DNA from 2 places in the Allofournierella sp. CML151 genome. Region 2 is predicted to be linked to the other one. Evidence: riboswitches for the same ligand, from Rfam matches in the RefSeq annotation. Region 2 holds a riboswitch; the other holds the start of a gene.
The links. A riboswitch is a leader RNA that binds a small molecule or an ion and turns the genes downstream of it on or off. The one in region 2 is predicted to bind cobalamin.
Positions count from the first base shown of each region.

Region 1: linked by a shared signal. The riboswitch ahead of PH256_RS05005 (cobyrinate a,c-diamide synthase) and the one ahead of PH256_RS11865 (ABC transporter substrate-binding protein) in region 2 are both predicted to bind cobalamin.

Region 1 covers NZ_JAPNNW010000004.1:197,321-205,984, forward strand. Annotated here, with positions in the region: gene PH256_RS04990 (adenosylcobinamide-GDP ribazoletransferase) at 1-656, opposite strand, end outside; gene PH256_RS04995 (bifunctional adenosylcobinamide kinase/adenosylcobinamide-phosphate guanylyltransferase) at 643-1,185, opposite strand; gene cobT (nicotinate-nucleotide--dimethylbenzimidazole phosphoribosyltransferase) at 1,173-2,249, opposite strand; gene PH256_RS05005 (cobyrinate a,c-diamide synthase) at 2,246-3,613, opposite strand; cobalamin riboswitch at 3,792-3,990, opposite strand; gene PH256_RS05010 (oligosaccharide flippase family protein) at 4,041-5,585, opposite strand; gene PH256_RS05015 (purine-nucleoside phosphorylase) at 5,772-6,587, shown strand; gene PH256_RS05020 (Mrp/NBP35 family ATP-binding protein) at 6,612-7,442, shown strand; gene PH256_RS05025 (DUF1643 domain-containing protein) at 7,676-8,287, shown strand; gene PH256_RS05030 (FadR/GntR family transcriptional regulator) at 8,333-8,664, opposite strand, start outside.
Region 2 covers NZ_JAPNNW010000017.1:53,275-61,938, forward strand. Annotated here, with positions in the region: gene PH256_RS11845 (F0F1 ATP synthase subunit A) at 37-801, opposite strand; gene PH256_RS11850 (ATP synthase subunit I) at 798-1,232, opposite strand; gene PH256_RS11855 (AtpZ/AtpI family protein) at 1,253-1,567, opposite strand; gene PH256_RS11860 (glycosyltransferase family 2 protein) at 1,836-2,783, shown strand; cobalamin riboswitch at 2,862-3,055, shown strand; gene PH256_RS11865 (ABC transporter substrate-binding protein) at 3,283-4,278, shown strand; gene PH256_RS11870 (FecCD family ABC transporter permease) at 4,275-5,309, shown strand; gene PH256_RS11875 (ABC transporter ATP-binding protein) at 5,309-6,064, shown strand; gene PH256_RS11880 (ATP:cob(I)alamin adenosyltransferase) at 6,072-6,590, shown strand; gene PH256_RS11885 (hypothetical protein) at 6,662-7,345, opposite strand; gene PH256_RS11890 (DUF5058 family protein) at 7,360-8,100, opposite strand; tRNA gene PH256_RS11895 (tRNA-Glu) at 8,528-8,602, opposite strand.

The DNA.
Region 1 (8,664 bases), on a different contig from region 2:
CGGCGGTAGTAGAGCAGCACCAAAAACGCTGCCGCTACCATGGCTGCACCTTCTATCCGGCCCACTGCACACATGCAGACCGCCAGCAAAATTGCCAGCACCAGCAGCACCCGGCGCACCGCCATCCGATCCGCCGAGGTGGCGAAGGTATGGGCAAGGCCGGTGTTTTTTGCCAGCGGGAAGGTGGCCACCGCCCAGCCGGACAACGCCCGGCTGAGCACAAAGCTCATCCCAAAGCAGGCAAGAGCCGGGTCATCCAGCCGCACCGCAGTGCACAGCGCAAAGCTGGCCACAAACCAGACGCCCAACCGGATCACCGCGAAGGCGCCGCAGCGGGGGTCCTTTAAAATCTCCTGTTTTTTCTCCGGCGGCGCACAGCTGGCCAGCGCGTCGCTGGTGTCGGCGTAGCCGTCCAGATGGATGCCCCCGGTGAGCAGAATGGGAATCAGACACAGCCCTGCACCTCGCAGCATTTCCGGCGTGCACAGCCAATTGGCGGCAAGCAGCCACAGTGCCTGGGCCAGCCCGATCACCACCCCGATCAGGGGCAGTGCGCACAACGCATACCGCATGTTGCGCGGCCCCCACACCGGCTGAGGTACCGGGATGGCGGAAAACATGGCAAAGGCCACCGCGATGGTCTCAAGCACGATCATGCAGATAGGGCTCCTTTCCTTTATAATACCGGGCAATGCCGCATTGTACTTCGCACACATTGTCCGCCCGGGCAGCCAGCTCCCGGTTAAGCCGGGCCAGCAGCCGCAGGTATTCCAGCGTATCGCCCTCGTATTCGATGCCGCCGCTGAACACCTCGTTGCTCACCAGAATCAAATCGCTGCACTGGCTGAGGAGCTTGTCCACCCCGTCCAAAATGGAGCAGAAGGCATCCTCACCCGCACCCGCGGGATCATATCGTTCGTTGGCCGCCAGATTGCTCAGGCATTCCAGCAGCACTGCGCCCTGTTCCGGCAGCTGCAGGCCCGCCAGATTCAGCGGACACTCCACCGTCTCAAAGCCTTTGCCCGCCCGCATGGCCCGGTGCCGGGCAATGCGCTGGCGGGTCTCCTCACCCCAGGGCTGCATGGTGGCAATGTAAAACCGGCGCGCCGCCGGGGCCGCCACCGCCAAGCGCTCGGCGTATTCGCTTTTGCCGCTGGCCGCGCCGCCCACGATCAGAGTGAACATGACTCGCCTCCCTGGGGCTGGTAGGCCTCCATGCCGTAATTTTCGAAGGTGTTGGATTCCTCATACACCGCCTGGGCCATATCCAGCAGCGGCATGGCTGCCAGCGCGCCGGTGCCCTCGCCCAGGCGAAGTCCGGCGGTGATCAGGGGGTGCTTGTCCAGCGCATTCAGCAGCAGCGCACCCGCAGGCTCTGCCGATACATGACTGGCCAGAATCGCTTTGCCCGCATCCGGGCAAAGGCGCACCGCCAGCAGAGCCGCCGCCGCGCTGATGACGCCATCCATGAGCACTGGAACCCCGAAGGCCGCACCGCCCAGGAATGAACCACACATACCAGCAATATCAAAACCACCCAGCTTGGCCAGCACATCCAGCGGGTCCGTCGGGTCCGGCTGGTTGGTCTGGATGGCCTTGCGGATGGCCGCTTTTTTGCGGGCAAGTCCTTCATCGGAAAGGCCCGCGCCCCGGCCGGTGATGGCCTCCGGCTCACAGCCCAGCAGCACGCTGGCCACTGCGCTGGCGGTGGTGGTATTGCCGATGCCCATTTCGCCGGTGGCCAGAAGGCCCACGCCCTGCTGCTTGCAGTCCTGTACCAAAAGCGCGCCGGCCAGAATGGCCTGCTCGGCTTGCTCGCGAGTCATGGCCGGGCCCTGGGAAATATCGCCGGTGCCGTTGGCCACCCGCCGATCCAGCACACCGGGCTGCGGGGTAAAATCCTTGATGCCCATATCCACCGGAATCAGCTTACAGCCTGCCCGCCGGGCCATCCGGCAGGCGGGGGTGGTGCCCTGCGCAAACCCGCGGGCCACCATTGCCGTCACCTCGCTGCCGGTCTGGGTTACCCCCTGGGCCACCACGCCGTTGTCCGCACAGAAAACGAGTAAGGCTTTCTGTTCCAGATCAATGTCCGCCGAGCCGGTGACCGATGCGATCTGGCACAATGCGTCCTCCAGAAGGCCCAGGCTGCCCAGCGGCTTTGCACAGGCGTTCCAGCGGCGGCGGGTTTCCTGCTCTGCCCTTTCGTTTTTCGGCTTGATCTGTTTTAAAAGCTGTGCCAGTGTCACGCTTGCTTCTCCTCTCGCTTTGCATATTCCTTTGCCGCTGCCGCAAAGCGCTCGGCCAGCGGCAGGTCTCCGGCAAGATACAGGTGCGGAAAGCCCGCGTACAAGCTCTGAGTGGCAAAGCAGCAGCTCCACTGCCTGCCGCCGGAGGTTTTTTCCGCCTGCAGGGCCGCGCCATTCTCGGTGCTGTCCCAGCAATGGAACTCGTGGGCATTGGTGATCTCGCCGGTGCGCAGCAGCATACTGTCGCTGCGGGCGGTCAGTCGGTTGTAGCCGAACCGCACCAGTCCGCCGGTTTTGTGGCCCGCGCCGGGCAGTACCCCGGCCATGGGCCAGGCGTCGCCGTTTGCGTCCTCCAGACTCTGGCCCAGATACAAAAAGCCGCCGCATTCCGCCACGGTAGGCACCCCTCGCTCAACTGCCGCCCGAATAGCATGCCGCATGGGACGGTTCTCGCTGAGAGCCTTGGCGTGCAGTTCAGGATAGCCGCCGCCCAGATACAGGCCCGCCGCACCGGCTGGAAGGCTCTCATCATGCAGCGGGCTGAAAAAGTGCAGCCGCGCTCCGGCCCGGCGCAACGCGTCCAGGCTCTCTTCATAATAAAACTGGAAGGCCTCGTCCCGGGCCACGGCAATCACGGGGCCGTTTTCGCAGGGCTGCTCCGCAATTGCGGGCTCCGACTGCCGCCCGGTCTGGTAGACTGCCAGAAAGCGGGGCCAGTCCATTGTGGTTTCCAGGCAGGCTGCAATTGCCCGCACCCGCTGGGCCAGATCCTCCACCTCGCCGGTGGTGACCAAACCCAGATGACGGCTGGAGAGAGACGCCTGCTCCAGCTCGGGCAGACAGCCCAGCACCGGCACACCGGTCTCCTCTTCCAGCATGGGCTTGAGCGCGGCATACAAACCGGCACTGCACCGGTTCAGAAACAGTCCCTTGATGCGGCTGTCCTTGCGGAAGGAGAGCATTCCCTTCACCTGGGCCGCCAGTGTCAGACTGGAGCCGTAGGGGTGCAGCACCAGCAGCACCGGGAGCTCCAGCAGGCGGGCCACATCCCAGGCGCTGGCCTTGTCGCCGCCGAAGGTCATACCGTCGTAAAAGCCCATCACGCCCTCGCACACCGCAGCATCGCAGCCCGCTGTGTGGCGGCGGTAAAGCCTGCGCACCCGCTCTTCCCCGGCGAGAAATACATCCAGGTTACGGCTGGGCACCTGCAGCACCGAGCGGTGGAACATAGGGTCGATATAATCCGGCCCGCACTTGAAGGCCGCAGGGGCCAGGCCCCGGTCTTTCAGCGCCTGCAGCAGGCCGCAGGTGACAGAAGTTTTGCCGCTGCCGGAAGCCGGGGCGGCGATCATCACTTCGAGCATTGGTCCTCCTCAACAAAACGGCGGTCTTTTGCCGCCTCGCAAAGAAAAAGGCCTCTCCCGCCTTGCCGGACGGCAAAGCAGAGAAAGGCCCGGAAACGTACAACACACACCGGCCCAGCAGCCGGTGCTTTGCCCTGCGCACGTTTGGTCCGTCCGGCGCGAGGGTTCCTGCCTTTGGCAGTGATTCATCCGTCGGGCAGGTCTTCCGGCTCAGGCCTTGCGCGCACCGGCAGCGCCTTCCCGGGAAAACTCCCCAGTGGCTTTTCCTGCCAATGCTCAGCCTTTACGGCGGCGGTCCCGCATGGGCATTGCACCCATTTCCCTATTCTCCCGGCCAGCCTTTTGCGGCTCCGGGCACCCGGCGGCGATTTAACCTATATACTATACCACAAAACCGGATGTTTGTATAGGCAAAGCGGTCATAAATTCAGGCGGCGCTGCCTGCGGGCTTTCGCCTGGTCAGAATGGCCTGCACTGCGTCCCACAGGCCGAAGCGGAGCATCAGAAGGCAATAGAGTCCCCCGGTGACCACGCAGCCCAGCAGCAGCTGCGGCCAATCACCACTCACTCCCACCAGGCGCAGGGCCCCCTGCCCCAGAACCGCCGAAATCAGGAAAATCAACGCGGGCTGCACAAACCACCGATACCAGCGGGTGCGGATGCGGGCCACCTTTTCAATGCGGAAGATGTTCAGCAGCGCGGACAGCACATTGGAGCAAATCATCACAAACAGAAAGCCCTTCATGCCCATGCGCGGCATGAGCAAAATCACCAGACCGATGCGGATGAGGGAATCCCAGATGCTGTAGCGGAAGGTGGCCACCTCCTCGCCCAGGCCCTTCAGAATGGAATCGCCCATGGCATCCAGATACATGCCCGGCAGCACCGGAGCCAGAACTGCCAGATAAAAGCCGATGGTCTCGTCGTGGTAGAGAATCCGGCCCAGCGGATAAGCGTACAGGGCAATCAATCCCCCGGCCAGCACCGAAAAGGTGGTGGTGAACAGCATGATGCGCCCCACCAGCGTTTCTAATGTTTTCTGCCGCCCCAGAATGTGCGCCTCAGTAACCTCCGGCATCAGCAGGGTGGCCAGCGGGGTGAGGAAGGAAAACGGAAACAGCAGTATCGGCATGGCCATCCCCTTAAGCGCGCCGAACTGAGCCAGCGACTTCTCCCGGCTGCCCAGAAAGGCCAGCAGGCAGGCGGGAACCAGCGTGTTTTCCACCGTGTGGAGGGCACTATCCAGGCAGCGACCTCCTTCCACCGGGGCCAGAATGCGCCAGATTCGCCCTGAGGTGCCCCTGGGCACCTGAGCCGGGGCATCGCCGAAGGTCCGGTTCATATCCCGCCGGTAGTACCACATCACCAGCAGGGTAGATACAACCTCGCTGACCATGCTGCCCACCAGCACCGCAGCGCAGGCGTACTGCACACCCCGCTGCACCGCACCGGGAAGAATCAGCAGCACCAGGACAATACGGATGATCTGTTCAAAAATCTGACTGACCACATTGGGACCTACCTTGCGTCGGGCGAAGAAATAACCCCGGGCCGCCGAGCCCACTGCCATGAAGGGCAGACTGGGCGCCAGCAGTGCCAGCGAGGGCGCTGCCCGTATATCCCCCAACCAATAGCGGGCGGCAGGCCAGGCCAGTACCAGCTGCACCACCCCTGCAGCGAAACCAAAGGCTAAGGCAAGCGCCATCACCCGGCCCAGAACTCCTTTTGCCCGGCCGGGCTGCGGGCGGGCCAATTCCTCTGCTGCCAATCGGGTGGCAGCTACCGAAACACCCGCGGTGGCCACCGTGATGCACAGGCTGTAAAGCGTGAAGATCAGCTGATACAGGCCCATACCCTCGGCCCCGATGCGCGCGGCGATGTACACCCGGAAAAACATACCCGCCGTCCGCAGCCCCAGGCCAGTGACCGTGAGGATCGCCACATTCTTCAAATAGGTTTTCAGTCTGCCCATGGGCCCACCCTTTCTTTCGGCTTGAACTGCCTGTTTCATGGATATGCCGGGCGGGATATGCGTATGACGTTTGCTTTTTGTTTGTTGGCTACTTCTTTTCTTTTGTTGACAGGTGTGGTAAAATCATAACCGGATATTTTCACTTTGCCCGCGCACTTTCGGCGACGGGCCGCAGGAGGATTTACAATGATGATGGAAACCATTCAGCAGGCGGCCGACCTGCTGCGCAGCCGTCTGCCCGAAACGCCCACCGTGGGCATCGTTCTGGGCAGTGGTCTGGGCGGCCTTGCCGACCGCATCGAAGCACCGGTGTATGTGCCCTACAGCGAAATTCCGGGCTTTGCGGTCTCCACCGCGCCGGGTCATGCGGGCCGCTTTGTGGCCGGGCAGCTGGCAGGCAAGCAGGTGCTGTGCATGCAGGGTCGGCTGCATTACTACGAAGGCCACTCCATGCAGGACATCGTGTTCCCCATCCGGGTGATGAAGGCTCTGGGCGTGGAAACCCTGATCCTGACCAACGCCGCGGGCGGTGTGAACACCAGCTTTTCGGTGGGCGATCTGATGCTGCTGGAGGATCACATCAACTTTATGGGCGCCAACCCTCTGACCGGCCCCAACGATGAGGCTGTCGGCCCCCGTTTCTGCGATATGACCTTCGCCTACACCCCGGCGCTGCGTGAGCTGGCGCTGCAGGTGGCCGAGAAGCAGGGCGTTGCATTGCAGAAGGGTGTGTATCTGGGCTACATGGGCCCCAGCTACGAGACCCCCGCTGAAATCCGGGCCTTCCGTACCCTGGGAGCGGATGCAGTGGGCATGAGCACCGTACCCGAGGTGATCGCCGCCAGCCACTGCGGACTGAAGGTTCTGGCCATGAGCCTGATTACCAACATGGCCGCGGGCATTGAAAAGAAGAAGCTTTCCGGTGATGAGGTCATTGAAATTGCCAACCAGCGCGCACAGGTGCTGCAGAATCTGGTGAGCGGCATCATTGCCGAGCTGTAATAGAAAAAAGGAGAGAAACAAATCATGAGCGAATGTTCGCATGATTGCAGCAGCTGCAGTCAAAACTGCTCCAGCCGTCAGAACCCTCAGGATTTCCATGAGGCCCCCCACAAGCTGAGCAGCATTAAGAAGGTTATCGGTGTGGTAAGCGGCAAGGGTGGCGTCGGCAAGAGCATGACCAGCGCCCTGATGGCTGTGGAGATGCGCCGCCGTGGTTACGGCGTGGGCATCCTGGACGCCGACATCACCGGCCCCTCCATCCCCAAGCTGTTCGGCATCCATGGCCGTGCCATGGGCGACGAGAACGGCATCTGGCCCATCGAGAGCCGCATGGGCATTGATGTGATGAGCATCAACCTGCTGCTGGAGCACGAGGAGGACCCCGTTGTATGGCGTGGCCCCGTGATCGCCGGCGCGGTGAAGCAGTTCTGGCAGGACGTGATCTGGAAGGACGTGGACTTCCTGTTTGTGGACATGCCTCCGGGCACCGGTGACGTTCCCCTGACCGTGTTCCAGACCCTGCCCGTGGACGGCATCATCGTGGTTGCCAGCCCGCAGGAGCTGGTGAGCATGATCGTGGGCAAGGCCGTGAAGATGGCTCAGATGATGAACATTCCCATTCTGGGCGTGGTGGAGAACATGAGCTACGTGGAATGCCCGGACTGCGGCAAGCAGATCAAGGTATTCGGCGAAAGCCACGTGGACGAGGTTGCTGCCAAGTACAACATTCCCGTTCTGGCCAAGTGCCCCATCGACCCCAAGCTGGCAGAGTGTGCCGACCAGGGCCTGATCGAGGTGTATGGCGGCCAGTACCTGAATGCCGCAGCTGACGCGGTGCAGGCACTGCTGAAGTAAGCCATCCGAACTTATGGGAGGCGCCAAACCACCGAAGGAGTGGACCCGGATGTTCCGCGAGCATCTGACCGCTGGTTATCTGCTCGGCTTTCTTGTGATCGTTGCGGTGATCTTCATCGCCGGAGCCGTTTTCTGGTCCACCGCCTTATTCTGAACCGAATGCCCCGTGGCAAGCCGGGTGATTTTCCCGCCTGCCCGGGGCATTTCTCATATCCCCAAGGAGGTATTTCCCCATGCACATTCCCGCCTGCGAAACGCGGCAGCTTGAGATTCTTACCTTTCAGCAAGCCATGGAGCACCGGGACCAGAGTGCCGAATACGACCGGAGCCGGTGGCTGTATATTCCGGACTTTTACTCGGAATACCGGTACATTTTAGGCACGGTTGGCAAGCGCCCGCTGATCACCATTGGCATCAACCCTTCCACCGCCGCTCCCGACGCGCTGGACAACACCCTGAAATCCGTGCAGCGCATCGCTCTGGGTAACGGTTTTGACTCCTTCATCATGTTCAATGTGTACGCCCAGCGAGCCACCAACCCGGACCAGATGGACAAGGAGTTCAACGAGCCTTTACACCGGGAGAACATGAACGCCTTCCGCTGGGTGCTGGGGCGCAGCGGCGAACACCCGGCTCTGTGGGCGGCCTGGGGCACCATCATCGAAAAGCGTCCCTACCTGAAGCAGTGCCTGGCGGACATGATGGAGCTGGGCCAGCAGTTTGGTGCGGTGTGGTATCAAGCGGGCAAGCCCTCGGTAAAGGGGCATCCCCATCATCCGCTGTATCTGAAAAAGGACTCCGCTCTGGACCCCTTTGACGTGGCTGCCTACCAGGCAAGTCTGTAAGAAAAAACACCCTGAACCCGTTTTCACGGGATCAGGGTGTTTTTTTCATTGAATCAACCGGAAGTGCTCCGCCAGTGCGGCGTGGCCCAGTGGAGCATCGCCGGTTTGCAGCGCCTTCAGAATCCGGCGGTGGGTATCCAGCAGAGGGGTGCGGGTGGCCTCGTCCAGCTGGGCAAGCGTCTCCCGCCGGTAAAGATCCCCCTGGCTGGAAAGTGCCTCCATGATCGCGGCGATGAGCTGATTCTCCCCCGCCTCGATCAAGCTCCGGTGAAACCGGCTCTCGGCCTCTTCCAGCTGGCCCGGCTCCTGTGCCTGCTCCATCGCCTGCACCGCCTGTTCCATCGCCTGTATTGGCTGTGGAGGAGCAAGGCGCACCG
Region 2 (8,664 bases):
GATCACGGCGGTCAGCCGCAATGGAATTCAAAAAACTTACTCGTCGGTCTGGGCTGCATTTGCAATGTACAGCATGGTCAGCATACAGAAGATGAATGCCTGCATCAGGCTGCTGAACAGATCGAAATACACCGACAGAATCGCCGGAATGCCCAGCTGGAACAGCGGGATCAGGCTGAGAATCTCACCCAGTGCGCCGGGCAGCAGCCCGAACACCGCCTGACTCAATACCGCCAGCGCCGCATAGACCAGCGTACTGATCACGCCGCCGGACATGATGTTGCCGAAATGACGGAACGCCATCGAGATGGGAGTGGCCAGCTCACTGATAATGTTGAAGGGGGTAAACACCGGGATGGGTGTGGTAAAGCCCTTCAGATAGCCGCCCACACCGTTGGTTCGGATCTTGGTGTAGGTGATCATCACAAACACCAGCAGCGCCCAGGACAGCTCGGTGGACAGATCGCTGGTGGCGGGATAAAGCCCCACCAGACTGGACAGACTGCACAGCGCGGAATAACTGAACAGCGCACCGATAAACGGAGCAAAGTAAGCGTATTTTTCGCCCATGTTGCCATTCACGAAATTCTGGCAGGTGGTCACCAGCAGCTCAGCCACTGCCTGCTTTTTGCTGATGTTCTCCACCGTGAGCCCACGGCCCAGCCACCAGCACAGGATGCCGATCAGCGCCAGGATAATCCAGGCATCCACCAGGCTTGCTGTGATCTGCAGCTTACCCAAAAGCGGCACCGACCAGCTGGATTCCCAGTAGATCTGCGGGCCGTTGATCGAAACGTTCATTCCTTTGCGTTCCCCCCTTCATTCAAGGGCAGCGTATCGCCCTTTTCCTTGTGATACATTCCGGTGGCCTGCATAACCCCGATGGTAAGCCGGGGCATCAGCAGGGGCACAAGCGCCGCCACCCAGTTGAAAAACGGAACGGCCAGCGCCACAATCAGCCACACCACCATCAGCAGCATACGCATGTTGTAGGAAAACTGCATCCACTTGCGGGCCCGGTCCTCCGGCTGGCCATCGGCCACCTTCTGCACCGTCAGTCCCAGCAGAAAGAAGTTTCCCACCGCAATCGCGCCGCCCAGAATACCGCTCACCGCCACTCCGGCGCTGAAATACCCCAGAACAGCGAACACCACCAGCATAACGGCCACGCCCACGGCAGTGCCCAGCGCGATATGCCCGGTCTCTTTTTTTACAGCAGGTGCTATCTTCATAGAACGTCCTCTCTCTTTTGTTATAAATGCCGGTTAAAGGATGGCGGAGCCTTTTTGCGGGAAGCCTTGCGCTGCATATAGCGGTAAAACCCCCACACGCTGGCACCCGAGCCGCCGAAGCCCAGCACCAGCGCAGGCAGCATTACCCACATGGGCAGCCCTGCTCGGGCCGAAAGCCACCAGGCGGCACCGGCGCATAAAAGCGGCGGCGCAGTGACCGAGATTCCCAATTGAGTCAGCCAGGCAATATCCTGCATGACTTTCATCCAACTTTTCACCGAGCCGCTCCTTTCGCCAGTCTTATATTGCAAATCTGGCACACAATCGTATAACATAGTATACCAAAAAGCTTGCACAAGAACAATCTTTTTTGCTTTATTTTGATAAATTTACTTCCATATTACGAAGTATACCACACTCTTTCTCCAGAGCAATCCGTCAAACTGTGCTTCGTGTCAAAAACGCAAGAAATCTAAAACTCTTGCCTCCTTTTACATATTTTCACGCAACTTTTGCGGGGTTTGTTCTTTTGATGTCTCTGTGATATAATAGATAATACCCATGCTGTGCAGCCGGGTTTTATCTGAGAAAGGCGGTATTCTCATGCTTCTTTCCATCATTGTTCCCTGCTACAATGAGCAGGAATCTCTTCCCCTGTTTTATAAGGAGATCACCCGAGTCGCCTCAGAGATGAAACAAAGCCATGGTGCCGAGTTCGAGTTCATTTTTGTGGACGACGGCTCCAAGGACAGCACCCTTGCCATCGCCCGTGAGCTGCACCGGCAGGACAAACGGGTACGCTACATCAGCTTCTCCCGCAATTTTGGCAAGGAGGCAGGCATTCTGGCCGGCCTGCAGGCCGCCAAGGGCGATTACGTGGCTATGATGGATGCTGACCTTCAGGACCCGCCGGCTCTTCTGCCCCAGATGCTGGATGCACTTCTGCACGAAGATTACGACTGCGCCGCTACCCGCCGCACCACCCGCCAGGGTGAGCCGCCCATCCGCAGCTTTTTCGCCCGGATGTTCTACAAGCTCATCAATAAGATGAGCGATGCGGACATCGTGGATGGCGCGCGTGATTACCGACTGATGCGCCGGAGAATGGTGGATGCCATTCTGTCTATGCCGGAATACAACCGGTTTTCCAAGGGAATCTTTGGCTGGGTCGGCTTCAAGACCAAGTGGCTGGAATACGTAAATGTGGAGCGGGTGGCCGGCGAGACCAAGTGGAATTTCTGGAAGCTGTTCCTCTATTCGCTGGAGGGAATCATCGGCTTTTCCACCGCCCCGCTGGCCATTGCCAGCCTGATGGGCATGTTCTTCTGCCTGCTGGCTTTCGTGATGATTATCGTGATCATTGTCCGCACCCTTTTGTTCGGCGATCCCACCAGCGGGTGGCCCAGCATGGTGTGCATCATCTTTTTGTGCAGCGGTGTGCAGTTGTTCTGCATGGGTGTTCTTGGTCAGTATCTGGCCAAAACCTATCTGGAAACCAAGCACCGCCCGGTCTACATCACCCGGGAGACCGAAGAGGATCTGGACGGCTGACCACCTGATTCACCGCAGCCGCCGGGCCTGATTGTTTTGCTTTTCTTCTTGGATGCACCCACGCATCCGATCATACTTTATAAAAATCGAACGGCAGGTGTTCAGCCTGTCTGAATGAAAAGGGAAACGGGTAATCAATCCCGTGCGGGACCGCCGCCGTGTGGGCCAGCGCCCCGGCCATCTGCCACTGTTCCGAAAGGAATGGGAAGGCCGGCCGGGCGCGCGCTTTAACGCTCACGAGCCGGAAGACCTGCCTGCCGTTCGCATCCATACCGGGAAGCCATCTTTTCCGGTGCGGGACCCCGCTTCGTGGACGGACCAAACACGCGGCAGGGCGGCAGTACAGCCTGGGGGCATTACGCCTCACGGGGTCTTTTCTGTCGCACCTGTTCGCTGCTGCGCCGCTCCGCTTTGCCGGGGCGGCGTATTTTTGTTCTTTGCGGCAATCCGGCCGCATGGAAATAACCCCCTCATTCCAAATATTTCAGGAGGAACATTTATGAAACGCATTCTTTCCGCATTTGTCGCTGCGGCTCTGGCCTTCGGTATGGCCGCCTGCGGCGCACCGGCCGCCAGCACTTCCGCTCCGGCCTCTTCCGCCGCCGCATCCTCTGCTTCTTCGGCAAGCGCTTCCAGTGAGGCAGCTTCGGCGGCCAAACCCACCGAAGACCGCAGCGGCGCTGCCATTACCCTGCCGGACAATGTGGAGACCGTAATCTCCATGGCTCCCTCCATCACCCAGACCCTGATGGATCTGGGCTGCACCGACCAGATCATCGCGCTGGATGCCAACAGCGCCAAGATGGAAAACGCCCCCCAGGACCTGCCTGTTTTTGACATGATGACTCCGGACGCGGAGCAGATGGCCACCCTGGTACCGGATGTGATCTTTGTGTCCTCCATCAGCTCCTCCGGTGGCGAGGACCCCTTCCAGCCCCTGCAGGAGCTGGGTGCCACCGTGGTTTGCATTCCCACCAGCGCCTCCATTGAGGATATCTACGAGGACGTGACCTTCCTGGGTCAGGTGATGGGCAAGACCGAGCGCGCCGCTGAGATCAACGAAACCCTGAAGGCCGAGATCGATCGCATTGCCGCTCTGGGGGCTTCCATTCCCGAGGATCAGCGCAAGACCGTTTACTTTGAGATTTCCGCCGCCCCCTCTGCCTACAGCACCGGCTCCGGCACCTACATGGACGAGATGATCAGCCTGATCGGCGCCAACAACATGATGGCCGACAAGGCCGAGGGCTGGACCAGTGTGGACAGCGAGGTGGTGGTCAGCGGCAACCCGGACGTGATCCTCACCAACGTGGACTACATCGAGGACCCCGTGGGTGAAATCAAGAGCCGTGAGGGCTGGGAAGCTGTGACCGCTGTGAAGAACGGTGATGTTTACCAGATCGACAAGCAGTCCTCCTCTCTGCCCAACGAGAACATCGTGACCGCTCTGGAAGAGATGGGCAAGGCCGTCTATCCGGAGGTATTCGGCGAATGAGCCGGTTTTCCCGCCCGGCGCGGTTCGGCCTGCTGTGTCTGGCCGCGCTGGTCGCGGTTCTTCTTGGCATCGGGGTGGGCAGCGTGTCCATCTCTCCCGGTGAAATTCTGCAAGTGCTGGCCAACAAGCTATGGGGCGCGGCACTGCCCGAACAGATGAATCCGGTGATCCCGGGGCTGGTGTGGAGTATCCGCCTGCCCCGGGTACTGCTGGCCTTCTGCGTGGGGGCCTCGCTGGCGGTAAGCGGCGCGGTGATGCAATCGCTGCTGCAAAACCCGCTGGCCTCCTCCTACGGCCTTGGCGTCTCCTCCGGTGCAGGTCTTGGCGCGGCGGTGCTCATCGTCACCGGCGTGGCGGACAGCGCCGCCGGTACCTTCCTGCTGCCTGCGGTCTGCCTGTGCTGCGGTCTGGCTACCATGGGCGGCGCGCTGGCCATCTCCTCCCGGCTGGACCGCAACCTCTCCAACAACACCATTATTCTCATCGGTATGGTGCTGTCGCTCTTTCTCAACGCCATCATGACCACCCTGTCTTCCGCCAACCCGGACTACACCCAGCGCATCACTCTGTGGCAGCTGGGCAGTCTTTCCATGAAGACCTGGAAACAGCTGGGTCCGGTGGCGCTGGCGGCACTGATCTGCATTCTGGCATTCTGGCGGCTGGCCTCCGAGCTGGATCTGCTCAGCTTCGGCGAGGAACAGGCCTCCGCCATGGGCATGGAGCGCAAGCGGGTGAAATGGCTGCTGGTGCTGCTGGTGGCTCTGCTCACCGGCACCGCGGTGGCCTTTGTGGGCGTGATCGGCTTTGTGGACCTGGTGGCGCCCCATATTGTTCGCCGCCTCTTCGGACCTTCCCACCGGATGCTGATTCCCACCTGCGCCATATTCGGCGGAGGCTTTCTGTCCCTGTGCGATCTGGCCGCCCGGACCCTGGCGTCTCCCTCCGAGATTCCCATCGGCTCCATCACGGCCCTGATCGGCGCCCCCTTCTTCCTCTACATCTTTTTCTCCAGCCGAAAGGAGGCCCGCTGATGCTGCATGCGGAACACATTACCTGCGGCTACGGGGGCGACCCTGTAGTGCGGGATCTCTCCTTCTCGGCACAGAGCGGGCAGATCCTCTGCATTCTGGGTGCCAACGGCTGCGGCAAGACCACTCTGCTGCGAGCCGTAGCCGGACTGCTGCCCAGCACCGGCAGCGTCACCGCGGCCGGGCTAAACCTGCGCACCGCGCCCCGCCGTCAGGTGGCGCAGACAGTTGCTTTTCTGAGCCAGTTATCCAATTTGTATTTTTCTTACACTGTATATCAGACAGTAGAGATGGGCCGTTATGCCCACCGCTCTCCTGGCCTGTTCGGTAGAGCCGCACCCGGCGACAAGGACATTGTACGTTCCTGCCTGGAACAGACCGGCCTCTGGGAGCTGCGGGATCAGCCCATTACTGCATTGTCCGGCGGACAGCTGCAGCGAGTCTTTCTGGCCCGAGTGTTTGCCCAGGACCCCAAAATTATCCTGCTGGATGAGCCCACCAATCATCTGGACCTGAAGTATCAGATTGAACTGATGGAGCAGCTCCGCCGCTGGGTGGCCCAGGGCAACCGCTGTGTGGTGGGCGTGCTGCACGATGTAAATCTGGCGCTGAACTACGCTGACCAGCTGCTGCTTATGCAGGATGGCCGGGCCCTGTGCCAGACCGATACCCAGGCGCTGGACCCCGCCCTGCTGGATCGTGTCTACGGCCTGGACGTGCGCGGCTACATGCGCCGCGCACTGCAACGATGGGAGTGAACGCTATATGGAACTGTATCACAGCCCCTGGGAGGCCTATCCCTTTTTGAGCGACGCGCCGGAGGATCTCCGCTGCGACTTTGAGCTGCTCACCGACGAGATCGCCAGCCGCACCGGACTACTCCGTTCTCAAGTAGAGGACAACGTACTGCGGACAGAGCTGCTGCGTGTCTGCGAGCTGATCTATCACGCCAACCCCACCCTGCGCACCCGGTTCACTGTGACTCCGGAAGAGATTCAGTGGCTGGCGGATGCCACCGAACGGCTGCGTGTCCAGAGCGAGGGCCGCTGCACCCGGTTTGTGCTGCCCCAGGGCTGTACTGCCGCCTGCACCGCCCACCTTCTGCGAGTTCAGTGCAAGGCGCTGGTGCGCCTGCTCTACCGCCACGACCATCAGGGCCACCCAGTGGAGCCCGCTCTGCTGGATCTGGCCAATCTTCTTTCCGGCTATTTCTTCCTGCTGGCTCTGGTGCTGAACGCCCAGGCCGGGCAGGAGGAAGCGGAATTCATCAGCCGGAACTATTGAACCATCCTCATCCCATTTCATACAGGAAAAGCCGAAGAACGCGAACCAAACGCGCCTTCGGCTTTTTCCTTTTAGTTTAATTTCCCGTGTTTAAACAGCCAGTATGCAACGCCAATCGCCATTGCGCCGGACAGCAGAATCAGGAAGGATACACTGCCGATCAGCCCGGGTGCCGCCACAAACAGGATGCACATGAACACCAGCGGAATGATGGCGATGTTCATGTTCCGGTAGAAATACTTGAAGGCCAGCGCACCGAACAGGGCGGGAATCACGTTGTTGAACGCGGGCTGCAGAGCCGGGGCCTCCAGCACCGGGGTGAGGGGCACCAGGCACAACACACCGATAGCCAGCACCAGGGTAGTCACCAGACTGCTCGCTGCCACCGACAGGGTGGAAATCACATCGTTTTCCGGTGTGCCCACCTCGGTACCGCAGATCTCCCGGGCATTTACCGCGCATGGAACCTTCAAGTTCAGCACGTTGCCGGTGATGAAGGTCAAATAGCTTGCACCGGAGCCCAGCAGCGGCGAATAGACCAGAAACTCCACCACGCCGCTGGTCCAGTAGATGATGGCCACCTGGAAAAAGCCCATGCCGAAAGCTGCCCAATCCGGTCCAGCGCCCAGGACCCAGCCCATGGCTAGCGGCGCGGCCAACATCAACAGAATGCCCAGGCTCAGACCCACCCGGCCGATTACATGAATTCCATTTTCATAGCGCTCATAAAAGGCGCTGCGTTCCTTTTCGTTCATACGTTGCGCCTCCCTTACATTACACCGCCCAGCAATACTGCTGCGGCCATACCCACCAGCATACTGCCCGCCATGGAGAAGTTATCCAGCCAAATGACCTTCTTCACCCGTGCAAAATACTCAAATACCGCCATAGCCGCCGCGCTGATCACCGCTACAATCAGGGGCATAAAATTGTTCAGGCGCACGCCTTCGCCCAGATAGGAGCCGATATAAGCGCTTACCAGGCCCACGAACATGGCAGTGAACATATAGTCACCGAAGCTCTTCTGGCCCTTTTCTTTCTTGGCTGTGGCCTTTTTGAGCCGCTTCATATAGCGCTTCAGGCAGAAGATGCAGAGCAGGCATCCGGAAAGAATACCTGCCGTCATTACAAGGCCGATGGTCACAAATACCGAAGGAGTCAGCTCCTGGCTTCCCAGGCCACCGCTCATTCCAGCGGCACGGGCGGCAATATCTGCCACGTTGCCTTCATAATGCAACGCACCCACCACCGAAAGACGCATCCAGGGCAGAGGGATGCCCAGGCTTCCGCTCAGCGCAATAACACCCAACAGGATTGAAATACTGGGCAACAGCGTAAAGGTGACACTGGAAGTGATGGCCCTGCGCATTTTGACCCGGTCCATTCCCAAAGCTACCCCCGCACGGTAGCTTTTCACCATAAACACAATGCTGAGCCCCAGAATGAACAGAATTACAACACCCACGATTGCAAACATGGGCAGGCTGTTCAGCTGCTCCAATAATGTCATATTGTTTCCTCCTATCACACAATTGTGTACTGCTTTATCATAGCATATTTTTAAACCGCGCGCACCTGAAAGTTCTGAACCGAAGCAGTTCTTTCCGGCAGCTCTTTTCCACAGGAACACTCCAGTCTTGTGGAAAATTCGGTTCGAACAATCAAACTGCGGTTCCTTGCTTTTCAACAAAAAGCGCCCATAACCGTGGAAAAGTAAGGTGACCATTTAAAATACAAAAGCCCGGTCGTTGACCGGGCTTTATCGGCTATTATATTTTCTCTCATGCCGGGGGATCCGTCAGCCTCTTCAGCAGCAGGGCCCCCGCAAAAGTTTGTCTTGCAAAGTTTTGTGGGGTTAAGGAGGAATGACGAAATGGTATGAGAAAAGCCCAGCCGAATGGCTGGGCTTTTTGAATGGAATGTAGTCCATTCCGACGTGGTGACCCGTGGGAGAATCGAACTCCCGTTTGCGGCGTGAGAGGCCGCCGTCTTGACCGCTTGACCAACGGGCCATCTATATAAAAAAGCCGAATCCCAAAAGCAGGAATGCTCATCAGCATTCGGCTTTATTCGC